Regions from separate parts of the Weizmannia agrestimuris genome, predicted to be linked through region 1. Evidence: predicted binding sites of a transcription regulator. Region 1 holds the regulator's gene; each other region holds the start of a gene.

Evidence for each region. Region 1 encodes LexA, which represses DNA repair genes until DNA is damaged. Its sites were predicted from a motif close to CGAACATATGTTCG; they were not measured.
Region 2: the regulator LexA is predicted to act here: its motif matches at 3,484-3,497, upstream of NFR98_RS03010 (YhjD family protein).
Region 3: the regulator LexA is predicted to act here: its motif matches at 3,857-3,870, upstream of addB (helicase-exonuclease AddAB subunit AddB).

Annotation. Positions count from the first base shown of each region.
Region 1 is NZ_CALPDC010000002.1:181,664-188,430, forward strand. Features, by position in the region: gene NFR98_RS02265 (dynamin family protein) at 1-551, shown strand, start outside; gene NFR98_RS02270 (MerR family transcriptional regulator) at 644-1,033, shown strand; gene glnA (type I glutamate--ammonia ligase) at 1,103-2,440, shown strand; gene lexA (transcriptional repressor LexA) at 2,659-3,279, opposite strand; gene yneA (cell division suppressor protein YneA) at 3,486-3,824, shown strand; gene NFR98_RS02290 (YneB family resolvase-like protein) at 3,821-4,474, shown strand; gene NFR98_RS02295 (DUF896 domain-containing protein) at 4,565-4,798, shown strand; gene tkt (transketolase) at 4,917-6,767, shown strand, end outside.
Region 2 is NZ_CALPDC010000003.1:93,501-100,267, reverse strand. Features, by position in the region: partial or broken gene NFR98_RS03025 (L-lactate permease) at 1-279, opposite strand, end outside; gene NFR98_RS03020 (FadR/GntR family transcriptional regulator) at 496-1,206, shown strand; gene NFR98_RS03015 (aminotransferase-like domain-containing protein) at 1,621-2,802, shown strand; gene NFR98_RS03010 (YhjD family protein) at 3,091-3,456, opposite strand; gene NFR98_RS03005 (LCP family glycopolymer transferase) at 4,223-5,137, opposite strand; gene NFR98_RS03000 (MFS transporter) at 5,631-6,767, shown strand, end outside.
Region 3 is NZ_CALPDC010000005.1:45,172-51,938, reverse strand. Features, by position in the region: gene NFR98_RS04210 (AzlD domain-containing protein) at 1-239, shown strand, start outside; gene NFR98_RS04205 (M48 family metallopeptidase) at 321-1,568, shown strand; gene NFR98_RS04200 (IDEAL domain-containing protein) at 1,697-1,930, opposite strand; gene NFR98_RS04195 (competence protein ComK) at 2,122-2,649, shown strand; gene NFR98_RS04190 (TIGR00266 family protein) at 2,777-3,568, shown strand; gene addB (helicase-exonuclease AddAB subunit AddB) at 3,930-6,767, shown strand, end outside.

The DNA of each region.
Region 1 (6,767 bases):
CAGCGAAAGATTTGCCGGGCGCCCTTCAAGAGCTTGCAGAACTCGTTGGCTATGATTTTGCGCAGGAGATGCGGGCGACAAATGTAAGGCTTGAAGCCCATTGCCGGAAATTATTCACATCGCAAAGCGCGGAATGGAACAGGGAGATGAAACGTTTGCTTCCTGATTTGTCTGTCAGCACGTTTGAAGCGGGCGCACACGCTACGCCTGATTTTCCTGCGGCCTTTTCGGAAACGGATTTGGAACCGTTTGAAAAGGCATTCCGCCATTTTAAAAATGCGCGCACTTTTTTTGAAAAAGGGGGAAAAGCCGGCATGCAGGAAGAACTGCAGGCGATGTTTGAACCGCTTGCGCAGCAGTATCTTGACGTGCAAGGAGAAAAGCTTGCCGGTTCGTTCCGCTCATGGCTGGAGGAAGAGTTTGCAAAAATGCAATCGGAAGCTTTGCTCGATATTGCCGAACAGTTCGATGCCCGCCTTGAAGCCCTTAGAAAGAGCGTGGACGTGGCAGAATGGATGGAAATCCGCGAAAAACTCGTTTTGCCTTCCTGAGGATAAAAAATGATGTAAGAAAATATAACATTTTGTTGACAAAAAAACTCACATGGAATATAGTAAAAATATAAAGAAAAGGAGCGTATAACATGGGTCGAAAAGAAATCCGCCGTTCGATGCCGCTTTTGCCGATCGGAACCGTTATGAAGCTAACAGATTTATCGGCCCGGCAGATCCGCTATTATGAAGAACACGAGCTGATTACACCGGCAAGAACGGAAGGCAATCGCCGCCTTTATTCTTTAAATGATGTCGACCGGCTTCTTGATATTAAAGATTTGCTGGATCAGGGGATCAATATTGCAGGCATCAAAAAAATCTTATTGATGAACGACCGCCGCGGAACCGGGCCGGTACTCGTCAAAAATCATGTAACGGATGAAGAAATCCGCAAACGGCTTCGCCAGGAACTGCTGCAGGCCGGCCGTTTTCAAAGACCGAGCCAGCGGTTGTCCGATGCGCCCCGGTTTTTCCATTAACATTGTTGAAAAGCTAGTTTTATAGCTTAGATATATACTTTTTATTGCCTAAAGGGAGGAATACTGTTCATGCCTAAGTTTACACGTGAAGATATTTTGAAGAATGCCGAAGAACAAAATGTGAAATTCATCCGCTTGCAGTTCACGGATATTTTGGGGACGATTAAAAACGTGGAAATCCCGCTCAGCCAGCTTGAAAAAGCGCTCGACAATAAAATCATGTTCGACGGCTCTTCGATTGAAGGGTTTGTCCGGATTGAAGAATCGGATATGTATCTGTATCCGGACTATGATACATGGGTCATTTTCCCGTGGACCGCTGAGAAAGGGAAAGTCGCCCGTCTGATTTGCGATATTTATAATCCGGACGGCACCCCGTTTGAAGGTGATCCGCGGAATAATTTGAAACGGGTATTGAAAGAAATGGAAGAACTTGGCTTCACGAGTTTTAATCTTGGGCCTGAACCGGAATTCTTCCTCTTCAAGCTGAATGAAAAAAATGAACCGACACTGGAGCTGAACGACAACGGCGGCTATTTTGACCTGGCGCCGACGGACCTTGGCGAAAACTGCCGGCGCGACATCGTATTGGAACTCGAGGAAATGGGCTTTGAAATTGAAGCGTCCCACCATGAAGTTGCACCCGGCCAGCACGAAATTGATTTTAAATATGCGGATGCAGTCAGGGCATGCGACAATATCCAGACCTTTAAACTGGTGGTCAAGACGATTGCACGCAAACATGGCCTGCATGCGACGTTTATGCCGAAACCGTTGTTTGGCGTGAACGGTTCCGGGATGCACACCAATCTTTCGCTTTTTAAAGGAAAAGAAAATGCATTCTATGACCCGAACGATGCAGAACTGCAGCTGAGCGATACGGCATACCAGTTCATTGCCGGCATTATGAAGCATGCTTCGAACTTTACGGCTGTCACGAATCCGACGGTGAACTCCTATAAACGGCTTGTGCCGGGTTATGAAGCGCCTTGTTATGTTGCCTGGTCCGCTCGCAACCGCAGCCCGCTCATGCGGATTCCGGCTTCCCGCGGTTTAAGCACGCGCGTTGAGGTGCGCAGCGTTGACCCGTCTGCCAATCCGTATCTCGCGCTCGCCGTCCTGTTAAAAGCAGGGCTTGACGGCATCGCGAACAAATTGCAGGCGCCGGAACCGGTCGACCGCAACATCTATGTCATGACGAAAGAAGAAAGAGAAGAAGCCGGCATTGTCGACCTCCCGGGCACACTGCTGCAGGCGCTGGAAAACTTAAAATCGGATGATGTAATGGTAGACGCCCTTGGCGATCACATTCTCGAACACTTCCTTGAAGCTAAGGAAATTGAATGGGATATGTTCCGCACACAAGTCCACCAATGGGAACGCGACCAGTATATCGAAATGTATTAAGCAAGAAACCCCTTGAAGCGTAAGGCTTTGAGGGGTTTTTGTTTATCGGGCATTTTTGCGTCGAACGCCCAGAAAAACAAAATGCCCATTAATTGCCCCGATTTTTCCTTCGAAAATAGATTGGAAGCCCAGAAATCCTCAAGTGTCACAGGCATTTTTGCCATCAAACTCGCATATGCTCTATTAAAAAAGAAGCAGCCGAAACTGCTTCTTTTTGATCAGTGCACCATTTGCCTGTACAGCCCGATGACAACGCCGAGAATGGTGACGTTTTTCAATATGATCGGTTCCATTGTCTGGTTTTCAGGTTGCAGCCGGAAGTAGTCTTTTTCCTTGAAAAATCTTTTTACTGTCGCTTCATTTTCATCTGTCATAGCGACCACGATATCTCCGTTGTTTGCCGTCTGCTGGGAGCGGACAATCACATAATCGCCGTTTAAAATCCCGGCATCCACCATGCTGTCCCCTTCAATTTCCAGCATGTAGACGGACTCGTCAGACGGGACAAGATGTTCCGGAAGCGGAAAATACTCTTCAATATTTTCTACAGCGGTAATCGGTATGCCTGCTGTTACTTTTCCGACAACAGGCACATTGACAACATTTTGGGCCGGTATTTCTTCATCATGGTCCAAAATTTCAATCGCTCTCGGCTTTGTAGGGTCGCGCCTGATCAACCCCTTGCTTTCAAGCCTTGCGAGATGGCCATGGACAGTTGAACTGGAAGCAAGTCCGACTGCCTGGCCGATTTCCCGCACGGAAGGGGGATAACCTTTTGTTTTTACTTCATGCTTGATGAAATCAAGTATCGCCTGTTGCCGTTTTGATAGTTTTGCCATTCTATTCACCTCGTCACAGTTTTGTTTGGCACCCGCGCTGCGTATGGGGACGTTTACGGGAGGAATGCCATTATTTGCTATTATTATATCACATTGCAGCAGATAAAACAAACGTAAGTTCGAAAAAATGTTGACGAAAAACAGGCGTTCGTTTTATAATAGAACTGGTGATTGGACGAACGAATATTCGCGGGAGGAAGATGGAGATGTCACGATTATGGAAAAAGTATAACTATGTTATGATTTTAGCAGGGCTTACGCTTGTTTTCGGATTTTTCATGATTGGAAGTCTGCGGGATCCATCCCCACACTATATCAAAATCAGCGTCACAGAGGGCGATACGCTTTGGAACATCGCCGGGCAGTATGCGGAAAAGGGCAAAATGTCGAGGGAAGCATTTATCAGCTGGGTTGAGCGTCATAATGATATTGACGGCAACATGATCAAAGCCGGCGAAAAAATTGTCATTCCAATAGAAAAAAATGAATTCAGCGATGATAATAGGGAACTTGCGATGAAATCACAACGGGAGACGAAAAAATGAAAGTTGTTTTATATTGCAGAGTAAGCACGGAAAAAGAAAGCCAGGAAACTTCCTTGGCGAGGCAGCGGGAAGAGCTGGAGAAGCTTTCGGATTCCCACGGTTTTCAAGTGGCCGGGGTGATCTGTGACCGGGCAAGCGGCTATGACCTGGACAGGCCCGGCATCCTTGATCTTCTTGATACGATTGAAAATGAAAAGATTGACGCCGTACTGGTGCAGGATGAAACACGGATCGGAAGAGGAAATGCAAAAATTGCATTGCTTCATTTTTTATATAAAAAAGGGATTAAAGTATATTGTTATGCGCAAAACGGAGAATTGGAGCTTTCGGAATCTGATTCAATGGTGCTGAAAATTGTCAGCATGGTTGAAGAGTATCAGCGAAAGCTGCATAACTTAAAAATTAAAAGGGGAATGGAGCGTGCAGTCAAAAACGGCTACCGTCCGGAAAAAAATTTAAAAGGGAAGCGGAATCCGGACGGCAGGGAGCGAAAGGAAGTGCCGGTTGAAGAAATTATCCGCCTGCGGGATAACGGCTTGACTTTTCAAGAAATTGCTGCGACTATGCGCGGTTTCGGCTACCAAGTTTCAAAAGCAACCGTCCACCGGCGTTACAGGGAATATATGGAGGAAACGGGGCATGATAAATAGTATCAAAACCGTTTCACGGGTGCGCTTTCGTTGCAGGCGGGTCCATATTTTAGTAAGATGGCATCAATTACGGATAAAAGGAGAGAAAATATGCTTTCAAAAGAAAAAATGGCAAGGATTAACGAATTGGCGAAAAAAGCGAAAACCGGCGCCCTGACAAGTGAAGAAGCAAAGGAACAGTCAAAATTGCGAAGCGAGTATTTGCAGGCGTTCCGCTCTTCATTCAGAAAAACGATTGAAAATGTCCGTGTGCTTGACCCGGCTGGCCAGGACGTTACCCCTGAAAAAATTAAGCAAATTCAAACAAAAAGAAAGCTGCACTAAAAAGGAAACCATCCTGCTTTTTTCTTACAAAATCCATACAAAATGGTAAAAGAGTTGTGTTATGGGTTTCACTTGCCTTAATATAGAGTTGTAACCCATGAAGAAAGGATGTTAACAGATGTTTGATAAAACGGACGAACTGGCAGTCACAACAATCCGAACATTGTCCATTGACGCCATCGAAAAAGCAAAATCCGGTCATCCGGGGCTTCCGATGGGGGCTGCACCAATGGCATACACCCTCTGGACAAGATATTTGAACCATAATCCGGAAAACCCGCACTGGTTTAACCGGGACCGTTTCGTATTATCCGCAGGGCATGGTTCCATGCTGCTCTATAGCCTGCTCCATTTATCCGGTTATGCATTAAGCATGGATGATATTAAAAATTTCCGGCAATATGGCAGCAAAACCCCGGGTCATCCGGAATACGGGCATACGGAAGGCGTGGAAGCAACGACCGGTCCGCTCGGGCAGGGGATTGCCATGTCAGTCGGAATGGCGATGGCAGAACGGCATCTGGCGGCTGTATACAATAAAGAAAATTTCCCTGTCATTGACCATTATACATATGCTTTATGCGGAGATGGCGACTTAATGGAAGGCGTATCTGCCGAAGCTGCTTCATTGGCGGGACACTTAAAATTGGGACGTCTCATTGTATTGTACGATTCCAATGACATTTCCCTTGACGGCGACTTAAATAAGGCCTTTTCCGAAAGTGTTGCCGACCGGTTTAAAGCATACGGCTGGCAGTATTTGCGGGTTGAAGACGGGAATGATATGGCACAGGTCGCAAAAGCGATCGAGGAAGCAAAGGCGGATACAAGTCGGCCGACACTCATTGAAGTGAAAACGATCATCGGTTACGGTTCTCCAAACAAATCCGGGAAATCGGCTGCCCACGGCGCCCCGCTCGGAGAAGATGAACTGAAACTAACGAAAGAAGCGTATAAATGGACATTTGAAGAAGACTTCTATGTTCCGGATGAAGTTTACGCACGGTTCCGTGAATTGGTTGTGGAAAATGGCGTGAAAAAGGAACAGGAGTGGGCGTCCCTGTTTGAGGCCTATGAAAAACAATACCCGCAGCTTGCGGCTGAACTAAAACAGGCGATAAAAGGCGGGCTGCCGGATGGATGGGACAAGGACATTCCGGTCTATGAAGAAGGCAAAACCCTTGCCAGCCGTGCGGCAAGCGGGGAAGTGCTAAATGCCGTCTCCAAACATTTGCCGTCTTTGTTCGGGGGATCTGCAGACCTTGCCGGATCCAACAATACGCGGCTGAAAGAAGACAAGGACTATATGCCGGATGCCTATGAAGGGCGCAATATTTGGTTCGGTGTCCGCGAATTTGCGATGGGCGCAGCCATGAACGGTATGGCGCTTCATGGTGGTGTCCATGTATACGGCGGCACGTTCTTTGTTTTCTCGGATTATTTGCGTCCTGCCATCCGCCTAGCTGCTCTTATGGGCCTTCCGGTAACGTACGTCTTTACGCATGACAGTATCGCTGTCGGGGAAGACGGTCCGACACATGAACCGGTTGAACAGCTTCCTTCTTTAAGAGCGATGCCGGGCTTGTCGGTCATCCGCCCCGCGGACGGCAATGAAACGGCGGCTGCCTGGCGCCTTGCTCTGTCATCTGAAAACCATCCGACAGCGCTTGTTTTGACGCGCCAAGGGCTGCCAACCTTGAAAGGGACGTCTGAAAAAGCGTTGGAAGGCGTTTCAAAAGGTGCCTATGTCGTGTCCCCTGCACAAAAAGAAACGGCTGACGTTCTCCTTCTTGCCAGCGGGTCGGAAGTCCATCTGGCTGTGCTCGCGCAACAGCAATTGGCGGAACAAAAGATTGATGCTGCTGTTGTCAGCATGCCGTCATGGGACCGTTTTGAACAGCAAAGCAAAGCATACAAAGAATCCGTATTGCCGGCACAGGTGAAAAAACGCCTTGCCATTGAAATGGCT
Region 2 (6,767 bases), on a different contig from region 1:
CAATTTATATAAAAACACAGAATTGATAATGATCCAGGCAATCGGTAGAATCCCATACACAATCCCCTGGGTAGCTGACATAACCGGTAGTACGGCCGGCATTCTGTAAACGATTACAGAAATCAGCAGCGCAATCACCAGCGTGGCAAGGCTTGCAAGATGTGCCGCCATTTTTTTAATGGCGAGTGCCCAGAAGAAAAACAGAATCGGAAAGGCAGCAATCAGTGCGGATAAAAACAAATGCCCCTTAAGCGGAATAAAATTTTGTACGTACTCCAACAATCTCCACTCCTTTTTGAAAAATTTTCTCCAATCCATCCCAATTGCAATTTTTAAGGTCATTAGATGAAATAGTCATCAGATGATAAGGTTTACACGTTAAAAAGTATAAGTATAATAAAAAGAAAAAACAACTCTTTTTTTAAAATTTTTGTTTGCTATTTTTCCGGATTGCTGTTATTCATAAAATATAGAAAAGGGATAAGAGGAGAAAACATGAAATATAAAAAAATTAAACCTGCAAAAATTTATGAACAAGTGGCAAATGAATTGATAGAGATGATCCAAAACGGGGAGCTTAAGCCCGGGGATAAGCTTGATCCGGTGCCACTTTTGGCAGAAAAGTTTTCCGTGGGGAGATCGGCTATAAGAGAAGCGTTAACGTCACTAAGGGCGCTCGGCTATATTGAGCTAAAACAGGGAGAGGGAACGTTTGTTCGTAACTTTGATGCGAGCGGGATTTCGTATCCCATTTCGCAGGCAGTCCTGATGAATCAGGAAGATGTGGCAAATCTGCTTGAAGTCCGGAAGATTCTTGAAGCCGGAGCAGCCGCCACGGCCGCTGTCAAACGGACCGAAGCTGATCTGGAAAGGATAAGGCAGGCGCTCGCAGATATGAAGCGGGCGACGGGGAACGAAGAACTCGGTGAAAAAGCAGATCTTGCCTTCCATCTTGCCATTGTCCAGGCTGTACAAAATCCGATTCTTGCCGGGCTGATGAACCAGGTTGCTGAGACGATGGAGGATGCAATGAAAGAAACGCGCAGAATGCTTCTTTTTTCTGATCCTTCCACATTGGGCGCCTTGTATGAGCAACATGAAAGAATCAGGGTAGCCATCGAAGAAAAGGACAGCGAAAAAGCGCGCAAGGCCATGATCGACCATTTGCAGTTTGTGGAAAACAGTCTAAAGGATTTTCTGCGTTAACCAATCTGTTTTCATGAACGCAAATCCGGCCCTTTTCTTCAGCAGGGGATCTGTTTTGGGGTAGTCCGGCTCCCTTGATATTGGCACCTGAGAATGAGAGGAAATTTAAAGCCTGTTCCGCTTTGAAAGATTTTTCAAGCAGAACAGGCTTTTGTATTGCGCCGATTCGTACGACTTCGGGCTTTCGATGACAGGATAATACCGAAGCACAACAGCTGGAAACATGAGGTGGTGTGAATTTCTCGGCTGATGTTCCGTGTGGATGACAAGGGCATGCGGCCTGGATATACTATTGCTACCTTGTCTTCTTGTCTGATTTCATGCTTTATTTTTTGTGTCACTTTCCTCCGCGCTTTCCCATATACATAGGGTATAGGCAATTTTTCAGCAAATGGAAAGCGGGGTGCGGCGGCGATGAAGCAAATGTTTTCAGCGTTGAGCGTCAAGATTAAAGAAAATGCGATTGATGTGTATATGGACAGCATCGAGCCGGCTGTCCGGGATCCGGTATTTTTCAGCGTCGGCATGCCAAATGGCGGCATGATCCCGAAAAAAGAACTGCAGCGCATCATGAATGAAATCTTTGAGGCAGATCCGGCACGCCTGTATGAGTATTGCAGTGCAAAAGGGTTTGGGCCGTATGTGGATGTTATCTCTAAAACGGAAAATATTCCGGAAAGCTATATCATGGCGACAAACGGCAATACGCAGGGGGTTGACCTTGTCTGCAGAATGCTGCTGGATGAAGGGGACGGTTTTGCAATGGAAATGTATACGTATTCCATTGCCTTTTCGGCGGTGCACCAGTACCGGCTCAAGGCGGTCGGCATTCCGCTTGAACAAGACGGTTTGGATGTCGATTTTCTTGAAAAAACATTGCAAACAAGAAGATTGAAAGCGCTTTACATTATTCCAAATGCTCAAAACCCAACCGGCGTCACCACCTCTCTCGAAAAACGGAAAAAACTCATTGAACTTGCTTACCAGTATGATTTTATCATTATAGAAGATGATCCGTACCGTGATCTGCTGTTTCACGGCCGCCCTCCTTCCTTGTTCGAACTCGATTCCTTAAAAGAAAGAACCATATACCTGTACAGTTTTTCAAAAGTTATGGCGCCGGCGATGCGGACCGGCTTTATCCTCGCGCACCCGGCCTTTCTGAAAAAACTCGAACAGTTTAAGCAGGTAACAGACGCCTGCACATCGCCCATGAACCAGATGCTGGCGGGAAAACTCATTTCTTCCGGAAACTGGCCGCAGATTCTTGCAAAGCAAAAACAATTTTATGAAAAACGGAAAGACTGGACAAAACGATTTATACAGCATATGCACGAGACGGAGCAATGGGAAGGGTCTGAACCTGCCGGCGGGCTGTTTTACTGGATCGATGTCAAAAAAGGCGGTGTGGCGGAATGGATGAAAATGGCGGCACAGGACGGCGCCGTGTTTGTGCCGGGTGATGCCTTTACGCTTGAGCGCGGGCTAAACACAAAAATCCGCCTTTGTTTCGCCTACTGCAGTGATGAGGAAATGAAAAAAGGGTTTTCCCGTCTAGAAGAAAGTTTTAAAAAGTGGAAGAAAACAAGCGCTTAACGGGGGAGGATCTGCTAAAGGGATTTCCGGGCATGTAAAAGTTCCGGGATCCCGCGTTCTCCGGGCTTACCTGGCTGTTTGTCATTCGTATATTGGGATTTTTTCACGCTCTTTAAAAAGAGAGCGGCGTCTCCTTATCACCGGCGGTCTTCAATATCCGTTTATGCCGGAATGTTTCATCAGCGGTATTCAATCCCATGTATCCCTGGAATGTTTCATGAATAGGCGTTTTGGCGCCCTTTACGGTCCGGAAGGCGTTCCTCGAAGCTGCTGAGTTTCGCAAGCTCCTTACCGGTCTTCAAAAGGCAGGCGCAACGGGAGGAAGAAACCGGTGATTCGGTTTTTTACCCACTCCGCTGCTATTTGCGGGTGGTAATTCTTTTCAAACCGCCAGCCGCGCACAAACACGGTATAGGAAAGGTCGTTCCGTTTGTAAAAGCGCATCTTTTTTCTGCCGGCTTCCCGTTTGACCTGAGCGAGGCAGGATGAAATTTGCAAGAGCATTTGGTCCGTTGCAAAAAGATAAGGCTCTTTAAATTTTAACAGGCTTGCCCGGATCGCTCTCTGGTCCCGTTCCAGCGTCCTTTTGGCAAGCGGCAGGAGGATAAATGCCTCGATCAGCTTTTCTTCTTCCTCGGTTAAGATTTGCGGCATACGGATCACCTGTTTCCATTATATAAACAAACGTACGTTCCTGTCAATGCTTACTTGGTTTTAAGGGGATGGGTTGTTATAATAATGTTCACCCTATTCGCCAACGAGGCGAATGCATCCTATTACTTAAAAAGGAAAATGAAGAGATGAATGGAAAAGACGGAGATTTTGCGAAAGGCTGTCTGATTGGCATTGGCTTGTCCATTCCGGTATGGGCTTTTGTAATATGGGTTTTGTTCAGGCTGTTTTGAGCGTTTCCGTTTTCCACGGCTGCTTTTGTAAAAACAGGTTACCTTCGCTCCGGCCGGGGGCAGGTGCCGGCACGAATCTGCGGCAGGTAACAGGTTATATTGTCTTTGCTCCCGTTTGATGGAAAGCCGGTAAAAAAGCAAATGCGGGGGCTGGATCACCTTCCATCTAAGCCCTTGGTTACCGTGACAGCCATCGGGATCTATTGCCTTCGCTCCCGCCCGAATAGAGAATTTTTTATTCCGCTAAAGCAGGCAGCCTCTCCCCTTTGTTTAGCATATGCAGTTACCGGGTATTTTTACAATAGACAGGCAGTGATGCTAAGGAACATCAATCCAACCGGGAGGAGGGCACCAAATGGATTACAACAAGGACAAAAAAGGCGACTCGCCGGAACAACAGGAAAAACAGCATCATCATAAAGACATAGAGCCGGAAAGATCTCCGGTAAAACCGCAGGAAAAGCAAAAATAAAAATTGAAAAGGGCAGGCTCCGGACAACGGGGCCTGCCTGTCTTTATTGTTCCATATTGGTCACCATGTTGTGGACCTTGTCGCGTTCTGCCTGGCTAACATTAAGATAGTAAATGCCGTCAATGGTTGTACTGTTGCCTTTAACTTCATAGTCTGTCGTATTTTGGCGGCAGTCGCGGTAGTTCATCGCAATGTTTTTCATATCATCAAGTGTCAGGTTTGTTTTGACATTGTTCTGGATCGCAGCCAGGATTTCCTGATAACGGGAGAAAGACTGGATGGTCGCCGCTTTGTTAATGACGGCCATAATGACGTCACGCTGGCGCTGGTTACGGCCAAAGTCACCTTGAGGATCAAGGTGGCGCATTCTTACATAACCGAGCGCTTTTTTGCCGGTATCCAATGTAATGTTCCCTTTGGCATAATAGTAGCCTTTTTTATAATACCCTTCGTCATGCCAGCTGATTTTATTGTAGACGGTTACGCCGCCGACAGCATCTACAAGGTCAGCCAATCCTTCCATATTCAAGCGTATGTACTGGTCAAGGTTTAAATTAGCAAATTTGTTTACCGTATCCAGTGCCATTTTTGGCCCGCCGTAAGCATAAGCCGCATTTATCTTATTCAATGTTCCCTTGCCCACGATTTCTGTCCTCGTGTCACGCGGAATGGAGATCATCTGCATGGCTTTCTTTTGCGGGTTCAGTGTAAGAATAATGAGCGTATCGGATCTTCCTACATCTCCGGCCCGCTCATCCACGCCGAGTAAAAGAATGGAAATTGGTTTTTCACTTTTGATTTTTTCAGTGTTTTTCTCGGATGGTTTCACGGATTTGCTGTCATACATTTTATCTGCGGCATTTTGGACAGAATGGTAGACGTAATAGGCGAACCCTCCGCCCCCGATCACGATGATCGCTAAGAGAATCCCGAGTGTGATGAATATCTTCTTCTTCATTTTTTCGACCCTTTTCTTTGAATTTTTTATTTAATCTAATCGCTATCATATCATGGTTTTTCCAAATTGTTAACGGGGATTTTTCGTTTATGCAATGGTCCGGCTTTTCTCTTGTAATTTATTAGAAAAAGAAGAGGATGTGTGCGTGAAATGTGGCGAAAATGGCTGCAAGAAAAATGGTTTGGGTTGAGGCACGTGACAGGACGAGGAAGTGGAAGCAATGGAACACATGAAAATGCCAGGCCCGGGCGAAGCAGAATAGATGTCTGTTTTGAGTGCAGGCACATGAGAAGGGACTGGACGAAGGAAAAAAGGAGCACGCGGCCAAATGCGCCGATTTTTTTCACCTTTTGCCTGCGGGCTTCCGTTTCCCAAGTTTGCATGCATTTTTTCGCACTCTGTTTTACACGGGTGCTTCTGTATTGCTTAAGGCTTTCAATTTCGGTATGATAATGGCACGATATGAGACAGATTTGACCAGAGGGGGGCGCTTGTGGGAGAGCTTTTGAGAAATCGGTTTGTCCGGATGGTATTTGTATCCGCGTTGTTTTTGCAGGTGGGCATTTGGGTGCGGAATTTTGCCGTCCTGTTGTTTGTGACAGAAAAAACAAACGGCGACCCGTTTGCCGTTTCCATGATTTCAGTGGCGGAGTTCCTGCCCATTTTCATTTTTAGCTTTATCGGCGGGACATTTGCGGACCGCTGGCAGCCGAAGAAAACAATGGTTTGGTGTGATTTGCTGAGTGCCGTGTCCATTTTTGGCGTCATCGGCGCGCTTGTTTTTGGCTCGTGGCAGTCCGTCTTTTTTGCAACACTGATTTCCTCGATTTTGTCGCAGTTTTCGCAACCGTCCGGGATGAAACTGTTTAAAATGCATCTTGAGGAACGCCTGATCCAGCAGGCAATGGCCGTTTACCAGACCATTTTTGCTGTTTTCATGATTCTTGGCCCGGTGGTCGGCACGTTTGCCTATGAAAGGTTTGGAATCGATTATTCTATTTTGATAACCGGTCTCGCTTTCCTGTTTTCCGCCGCGAGTTTGTCATTTATCCCGAAAGACCAGGCCATGAAAAAGAAGGAAAAAGTGTCGAATATTTTCCAGGAAATGAAGAGCGGGATTCGCTATGTTTTGTCTAAAAAGGAATTGCGGCTGCTGGGACTTGGTTTTCTGGCGGCAGGGCTTGGCGTCGGTTTTATCCAACCGATGAATATTTTTCTCGTAACGGACCGTCTCGGCCTGCCGAAAGAGAACCTGCAATGGCTTGTGATGGTGAATGGCATTGGGATGATTACAGGCGGGGCTTTTTCCATGGCCTTTTCAAAATCTGCTTCACCGCAAAAAATGCTGTTCACCGGTATGCTTGCAAATGCCATTGGGCTTGCGGTAATCGGTGCTTCGACTTCGCTTTGGTTGACACTCGCCGCCGAACTCGTTTCGGGCTTTTTCATGCCGAGCATCCAGATCGGCATTAACACCCTGATCCTGCAAAATACGGAATCCGATTTTATTGGCAGGGTGAACGGCATTTTGAGCCCGCTTTTCACTGGCTCCATGGTGGTGACCATGAGCCTTGCGGGGGCATTGAAGGAATGGTTTTCGATCACGGCTGTTTTCGAACTTGCTGCGTTG
Region 3 (6,767 bases), on a different contig from region 1:
CGCTCGTCCTTTTGCAAAACAAAACGCTGCCGCCATTTTTGGAAGGCATTTTAAAAAATGTTCCGTACGCCATTTTAGGCGCCTTGATTTTTCCAAAAGTGTTTTTGATCCAAAAAGATCCGCTGTTCGGGGTAATCGGCGCGGGAACGGCCATCCTCCTCGCGTTCATCGGCGCGAATGTCATCATTGTCGTGCTCGGGGCGATTGCGGTGTTGAGCTTTTATTCTTTTCTGTTTTAAGGCAAAGCCGTATTGGCTGTTCTAAATGCCTTTTTCCTTGGCTACATATATAGAAGAGGACAAGGAAGGAGTGCATGTGGAGTGAAGATGAAGTGGGCGCTGCGGGCGATTGCGGCATACATCCTGTTCGGCCTTTTGATGTACTGGTATTTGTTTTATTACGCCGATGCTGCTCTTCCCGCCCAATATAAAGGGACAGCCGCAGATCCCGCTACTTTTATGAGCGGCCGCCAATTGTTTTTAAGCGAAGCATACGCAAAAATCAGGAATCTGCTTTTTTTCCTATCCGTGCCGTATGAATGGCTGTTTTATTTTTTGGTACTTGTGCTTGGCATTTCCAAAATGTTTGAACAATGGGCAGCGGCAGTTTCACGCATCCGCCTCATTCAAACCGCGGTTTATTTCTTTTGGTTTTCGCTTGCATCCTTTTTGTTTACCTTTCCGTTCGGTTATTTGTCCCATCGTTTTTCAAAAGCGTACGGCATTTCCACCCAAGATTTTGCAGGATGGATGAAAGATGAACTGACCGATTTCTGGGTAAACTTTGCCATCATGTTTGCTGTCGTCGCGGTATTGTACGCCTTGATGAAAAAATTCCGGCGAAAATGGTGGCTCCCGGCCTGGCTGCTTTCCATTCCTTTTACGGTATTCATGATGTTTATCCAGCCGGTCGTGATTGACCCGCTGTATAACGATTTTTATCCGTTAAAAGATAAGGCGCTGGAGGCGAAAATTCTGGCGCTTGCGGAAAAAGCACAGATTCCCGCTGATCATGTGTACGAAGTGAATATGTCGGAAAAAACAAACGCCCTGAATGCTTACGTCACCGGCATCGGTTCCAACTCAAGAATCGTACTCTGGGACACGACCCTCAACCGTATGGATGATAAAGAAATTTTATTTGTGATGGCACACGAGATGGGGCATTATGTAGAAAAACATATCTACTTCGGCATCGCGGGCTATATTTTGATGATGCTCATCGGGCTGTGGCTGATTGCCAGGTGGATGAATGCGGTTGGGCGGTGGAAAAAAAGCGGGCGGTGGATGTCCGGGATTTCCAGCATCAGCTCGCTGCCTTTATTTTTGCTCATTTCCTCGGTTCTCCTCTTTGCGTCAAGCCCGCTTACCAACTGGGCATCGCGCTACCAGGAGATGCGGGCGGACCGTTATGCCGTACAGATGACGCATGATAAAAAGTCCGGGGTTGAAACGTTCCAAATTTTAACAAAAGCGGGTTTAAGCGAAGTCAATCCACCGCTTCTTGTCAAAATATTTCGCTATGACCATCCAACAATGCTGGAGCGGATCCGCATGCTGGAAGAATAAGGGATACTGAAAGTGCAGTAGGCGCGGCCTGTTCCGGGCAAAAATCTTTTGGCCGCGCCCTGCATTTGCCATTTTTATGCAAAAGAAAAGCCGTGCAAACGGGCCGGGCCTGTTTGCATGGCCTGTATTTAACCAAATTGCAGGTTGATTTTTTTCAGTTCGTTTGTTAAATGCATGAACTGCTCCTTATCGCGAAGATCAAGTACATGGTCAATTTTTCTTAACAACGCTTCTCTTTTTTTGTTCAGCAGGATCTCATTCAGCAACATGTCCGTGTAAATGTGTTCCACAAATTTCTCCATCTGAATCCGGGACTTCGGGCTTTCTTTCGGCACGTCAGAGAAAGATTTTTTGTTTTCCATGTATGATCACCTTTTTCCGCTTTTTTTTATTATACAGAGCATTTCAATAAAAAGCAATGTAAAAATTGAATTTTTCTGAAACGGTAAACAAGGAAAAAAATGCATATTTTTAGAAAAACGACTAGAAATGTAGGAAATTTGTACTATAATAGAAAGTGAATTATGAGAAAAATAGAATGGGGGAATACTTTATGCAACATGGAGAATTGGACATTCATCCAAATACGATTGCGCTGATTCCTTGCCAGGAGGGAGGAGAAACAGGGACAAAAATACTGGAAGTGGATCGGGAACGATTTGTGCCAGAACTTCCCCTGAGTATCGTGAAAAAAAGCTGTCAATACTTTGGAAGCGATTACGAAGGAAGGAAAAATGCGACAAAAAGCTTGATTCATGTTCGGCACAAGCCGCCGATCCTCGTTGATCCTCATACAGCTACCATAATTTTTCCAACAAAATCGCCCAGCCAGCCGGACTGTATTTGGCTGATCTCCGGGCATATTAAAGACCACACCCCAGAAGGCAAAAAAACTGAAGTGATTTTTTCAAACAATCAATCACTCGTATTGCCAATCAGCTACGGTTCGTTTATTAACCAGTACCATAAAGCAGCTGCTTTGCAGGTTGCTTATGAAATTAATATCCGACGCTCCCGCATGCAATTTTTGAAACAACAGGGATACAGGGCGATGGAAGACAGCGGGCTGTATTGGATTTAAGCTTGGCAGGGAGGGGGCCCCTGCCTTTTCGTCCAATAAAACGAACGCCTGCCCGGGAAATAAAAATGAAACATTGCGAACGGCAAGTCCGTATACAGGGGGTAGTGCAATTTGAGGAGGTTTGGAAATGAACAACCACGATATTGATTTTAAACTGGTCGGGGATGACATGCAGTTTGTCGAAGTCGAGCTCGACCCGCAGGAGACCGTCATCGCCGAGGCCGGCAGCTTGATGATGATGGAAGACGGCATCCGGATGGAAACGATTTTTGGCGACGGATCGGGCAGCCAGGGCGGAGGCATTATGGGAAAACTGTTCTCTGCAGGAAAACGGCTGATCACCGGCGAAAGTCTTTTTATGACCGCCTTTACGAACGAAGGCCGTGATAAAAAGCATGTAGCGTTTGCAGCGCCTTATCCGGGCAAAATTGTACCGATGGATTTAAGTGAACAAGGGGGAAAAATCATTTGCCAGAAAGATGCATTTTTGGCAGCGGCAAAAGGGGTTTCAGTTGGTGTTGAATTTCAGCGGAAACTTGGAACAGGGTTTTTCGGCGGGGAAGGATTTATTATGCAGAAGCTTGAGGGAGACGGCCTTGCCTTTATTCATGCAGGCGGCACGATCCAGAAACGCGAGCTCGCACCCGGCGAAACATTAAAGGTGGATACAGGCTGCCTTGTCGCCATGTCACGGACGATCGATTATGACATTGAATTTGTCAAAGGGATCAAAACAGCCCTGTTTGGGGGAGAGGGCCTGTTCTTTGCCACTTTACGCGGGCCGGGATCGGTCTGGGTGCAGTCCCTGCCATTCAGCCGCCTGGCCAGCCGCGTATTTGCCGCAATGCCGGCAGCGGGCGGTTCGAAGGATGAAGGCAGCATGGCAAAAGGCTTGTTTAATTTGTTTAACGGGGATTAAGAGGTGTAAAAGCACTGCATTTTGCGGGACGTTTCCCGGAACAGGCAGTGCTTTTTTTTGGCATATGAAAAAATGATACGCCCGGACGGAAGCGGGGAGAGTGCCCCGACGGCGGTTGCGTGGACCGGCCGGATGGGGAGGGCATCCGGATTGGATGGGAAGGACTTTTCCGGGGGCGGGAAAAGGCAGTATTTTACTTGGAAGCGGGGCATCCCCCGGCAGAAAAAACAGGAAGCATATTTTTTTGGCAAAAAGCTTGATTCATAGAAAAATATCCGTTACAATAAAAGAACAAATGTTCCTTGTCCGGCATGTTTCCGGATATGGAGCCAACTGAGCCCATCAAAAGGAAGTGAACCAATTGTCCCTTCGATTTATTACCGGGCGCCCCGGGACAGGAAAGACAGCTTTCATCCACCGTGAAATCAGGCAGAAACTGCTTGGCGATCCGGGCGGGGCACCGCTCATTTACCTTGTTCCGGAGCAAATGACTTTTTTATCGGAAACACGGCTTGCGCATGACCCTGAACTGGGCGGGATGATCCGCGCCCAGGTGTACAGTTTTACGCGCCTTGCCTGGAAAATATTGCAGGAAGTCGGCGGGATCAGCCGTACCCATGTATCGAGCAGCGGGTTAAATATGCTCATTCGGAAAATTTTGGAAGACCAAAAAGAAGAACTGTCGGTTTTCACGCGGGCGGCGGATAAGACCGGCTTTATTGACAATGTCGAACGCATTCTGACTGAATTCAAACGATTTTGCGTTTCACCTGCACAGCTTCAGGAAAAACGTGCGTCAATCGAGGAAGCGGACGGGGAAAGAGTGCTTTCCGACAAGCTGCACGATTTGGAATGCGTATATCAGGCATATGAACAAAAGCTGGAAGGCAAATACATTGATTCGGAAGATTACTTAAGGCTGCTTGCTTCTGCCATTGAAAAATCCCGCTATCTGGACGATGCGGAAATTTATATAGACGGCTTCCATACTTTTAACCCGCAGGAATACTTGGTGATCGGGGAACTCCTGAAAAAATGTCGCCGCGTGACGGTTGCGCTCACAACGGACCGGGCTTTCCGCGGGATGCAGCCGGATGATTTATACTTGTTCCGGATGCCGGGAGAAGCCTATGCCCATATTTATGAACTGGCGCGCGCCTTTCAAATTGAAACGGAAGAAGACGTGGCGCTGTATGAACCGGTCCGTTTCCGGCATGAAAGTTTGCGCTTTTTGCAGTCCCGGTTTGAAGAACTCCCGTTTCCTTCTTTTCCGGGGGAAAGCAGCATCGAAATCTGGCAGGCGAACAACCGGCGGGCAGAAATCGAAGGCGTTGCCCGTTCCATCCGTGAAGCGGTTATGGAAGGCAGCTGCCGCTATCGTGACATTGCCCTCCTTGTTCGCAACGGGGAGGCCTATCAGGATTTAATCGAAACGGTTTTTTACGATTATGATGTGCCGTATTTTATTGACAGAAAACGGCCGATGCTGAACCATCCGCTCATTGAACTGATCCGTTCGACTTTGGAAATCATCCGCGGCAACTGGCGTTATGAACCGGTTTTCCGTGCCATCAAAACAGAATTGCTGTTTCCGCCTGGAGATACCCGTATGCTGCGTGAAAAAATGGACCGGCTTGAAAACTATTGTCTGGCTTACGGCATCCAGGGGGAACGGTGGACGAGTAGAAAAAGATGGGAATACCGGCGGATCCGCGGCCTCGAACTAGAAAACCTGCCACAAACGGATGAGGAAAGAAAAATCGAACAGGAACTGAATGAACTCAGGCTTCTCGTCACGGCGCCGATTTTGCGCCTGTCGCGGCGTTTGAAGCGCGCCCGCACTGGAAAAGCGCTTTGTGAAGCGTTGTATCTTTATCTCGAAGAATTGGAGATTCCGGAAAAACTGGAAGCGCTCCGGCTTGAAAAGGAAGAAGCGGGGGATCTTGTCGCTGCCAGGGAACACGACCAGGCATGGGATGAAGTCATGGGCGTTTTGGATCAGTATGTTGAAATCCTTGGCGATGAACCTGCTGATGTTGGGAAATTCTCTGCCATTATGGAAACCGGGCTTGAGTCATTAAAATTTTCGATCGTTCCTCCGGCTTTGGACCAGGTGCTCGTGGCGAATCTGGAGCAGTCCCGGCTGTCTGATGTCAAACTGGCGTTTATCATTGGGGTCAATGACGGGGTCATGCCGGCGAAAATTTCCGAAGATGGCGTTTTAAATGATGAAGAGCGTGAATATTTAAGACTTACCGGGCTTGAAATTATGCCCGGCAGCAAAAGGCGCCTGCTCGACGAAGAATTTATCTTTTACCGGGCATTGACGACACCTTCTGAAAAACTGGTACTATCTTTTCCGCTTGCCGATGAAGAAGGGAAAGCATTGCTGCCGTCCCCGTTCATCAACCGGATAGAGGACATGTTCCCGGCACGCGGCGGCGGATTATGGGTGAATGACCCGGCGGAACTGGAAGAGAAGCAGCAAGCTGCATACATTTCCCATCCGGCGGCTGCCATTGCTTTTGTCACTTCGCAGCTGCAGTTGAAAAAAAGAGGGTATCCGATGGCCGACTTCTGGTGGGATACGTATAACTTTTATATGGAGCACCCGGAATGGAAAAATCGGGCGGCCCATGCTTTTTCCAGTTTGTTTTACCAAAACAAAGCCCGGAAGCTCTCCGAAAAAACGAGCCGGGAACTGTACGGCGACCATATCCTTGCCAGCGTATCGAGAATGGAGCAGTTTTTCACCTGCCCGTTTTCCCATTTTTCGACATACGGGCTGAGGCTGCGGGAACGGGATGTATTTCGTCTTGATGCGCCGAATATCGGAGATCTTTTCCACGGTGCATTGAAATGGATTTCCGACACCCTGCAGCGCCAAGGCATTCCGTGGTCAGAGATCACAAAACAGCAAAGCATGGAGCTCGCAAAAGCGGCTGTGGACGATCTTGCCCCGAAATTGCAGCATCAAATCCTGCTCAGTTCAAAACGCTACCAATATATTAAAAGGAAACTGGAACAGGTTGTCGGAAGGGCTTCATATATTTTAAGCGTCCATGCGAAACGGAGCGGCTTTGAACCGGTCGCGATGGAACTCGCTTTTGGGCCGAAAAAAGAGCTCCCACCGCTTTCGTTTACATTGAAAAACGGGGCGAAAATGGAGCTGCAGGGCCGGATTGACCGCGTCGACAAG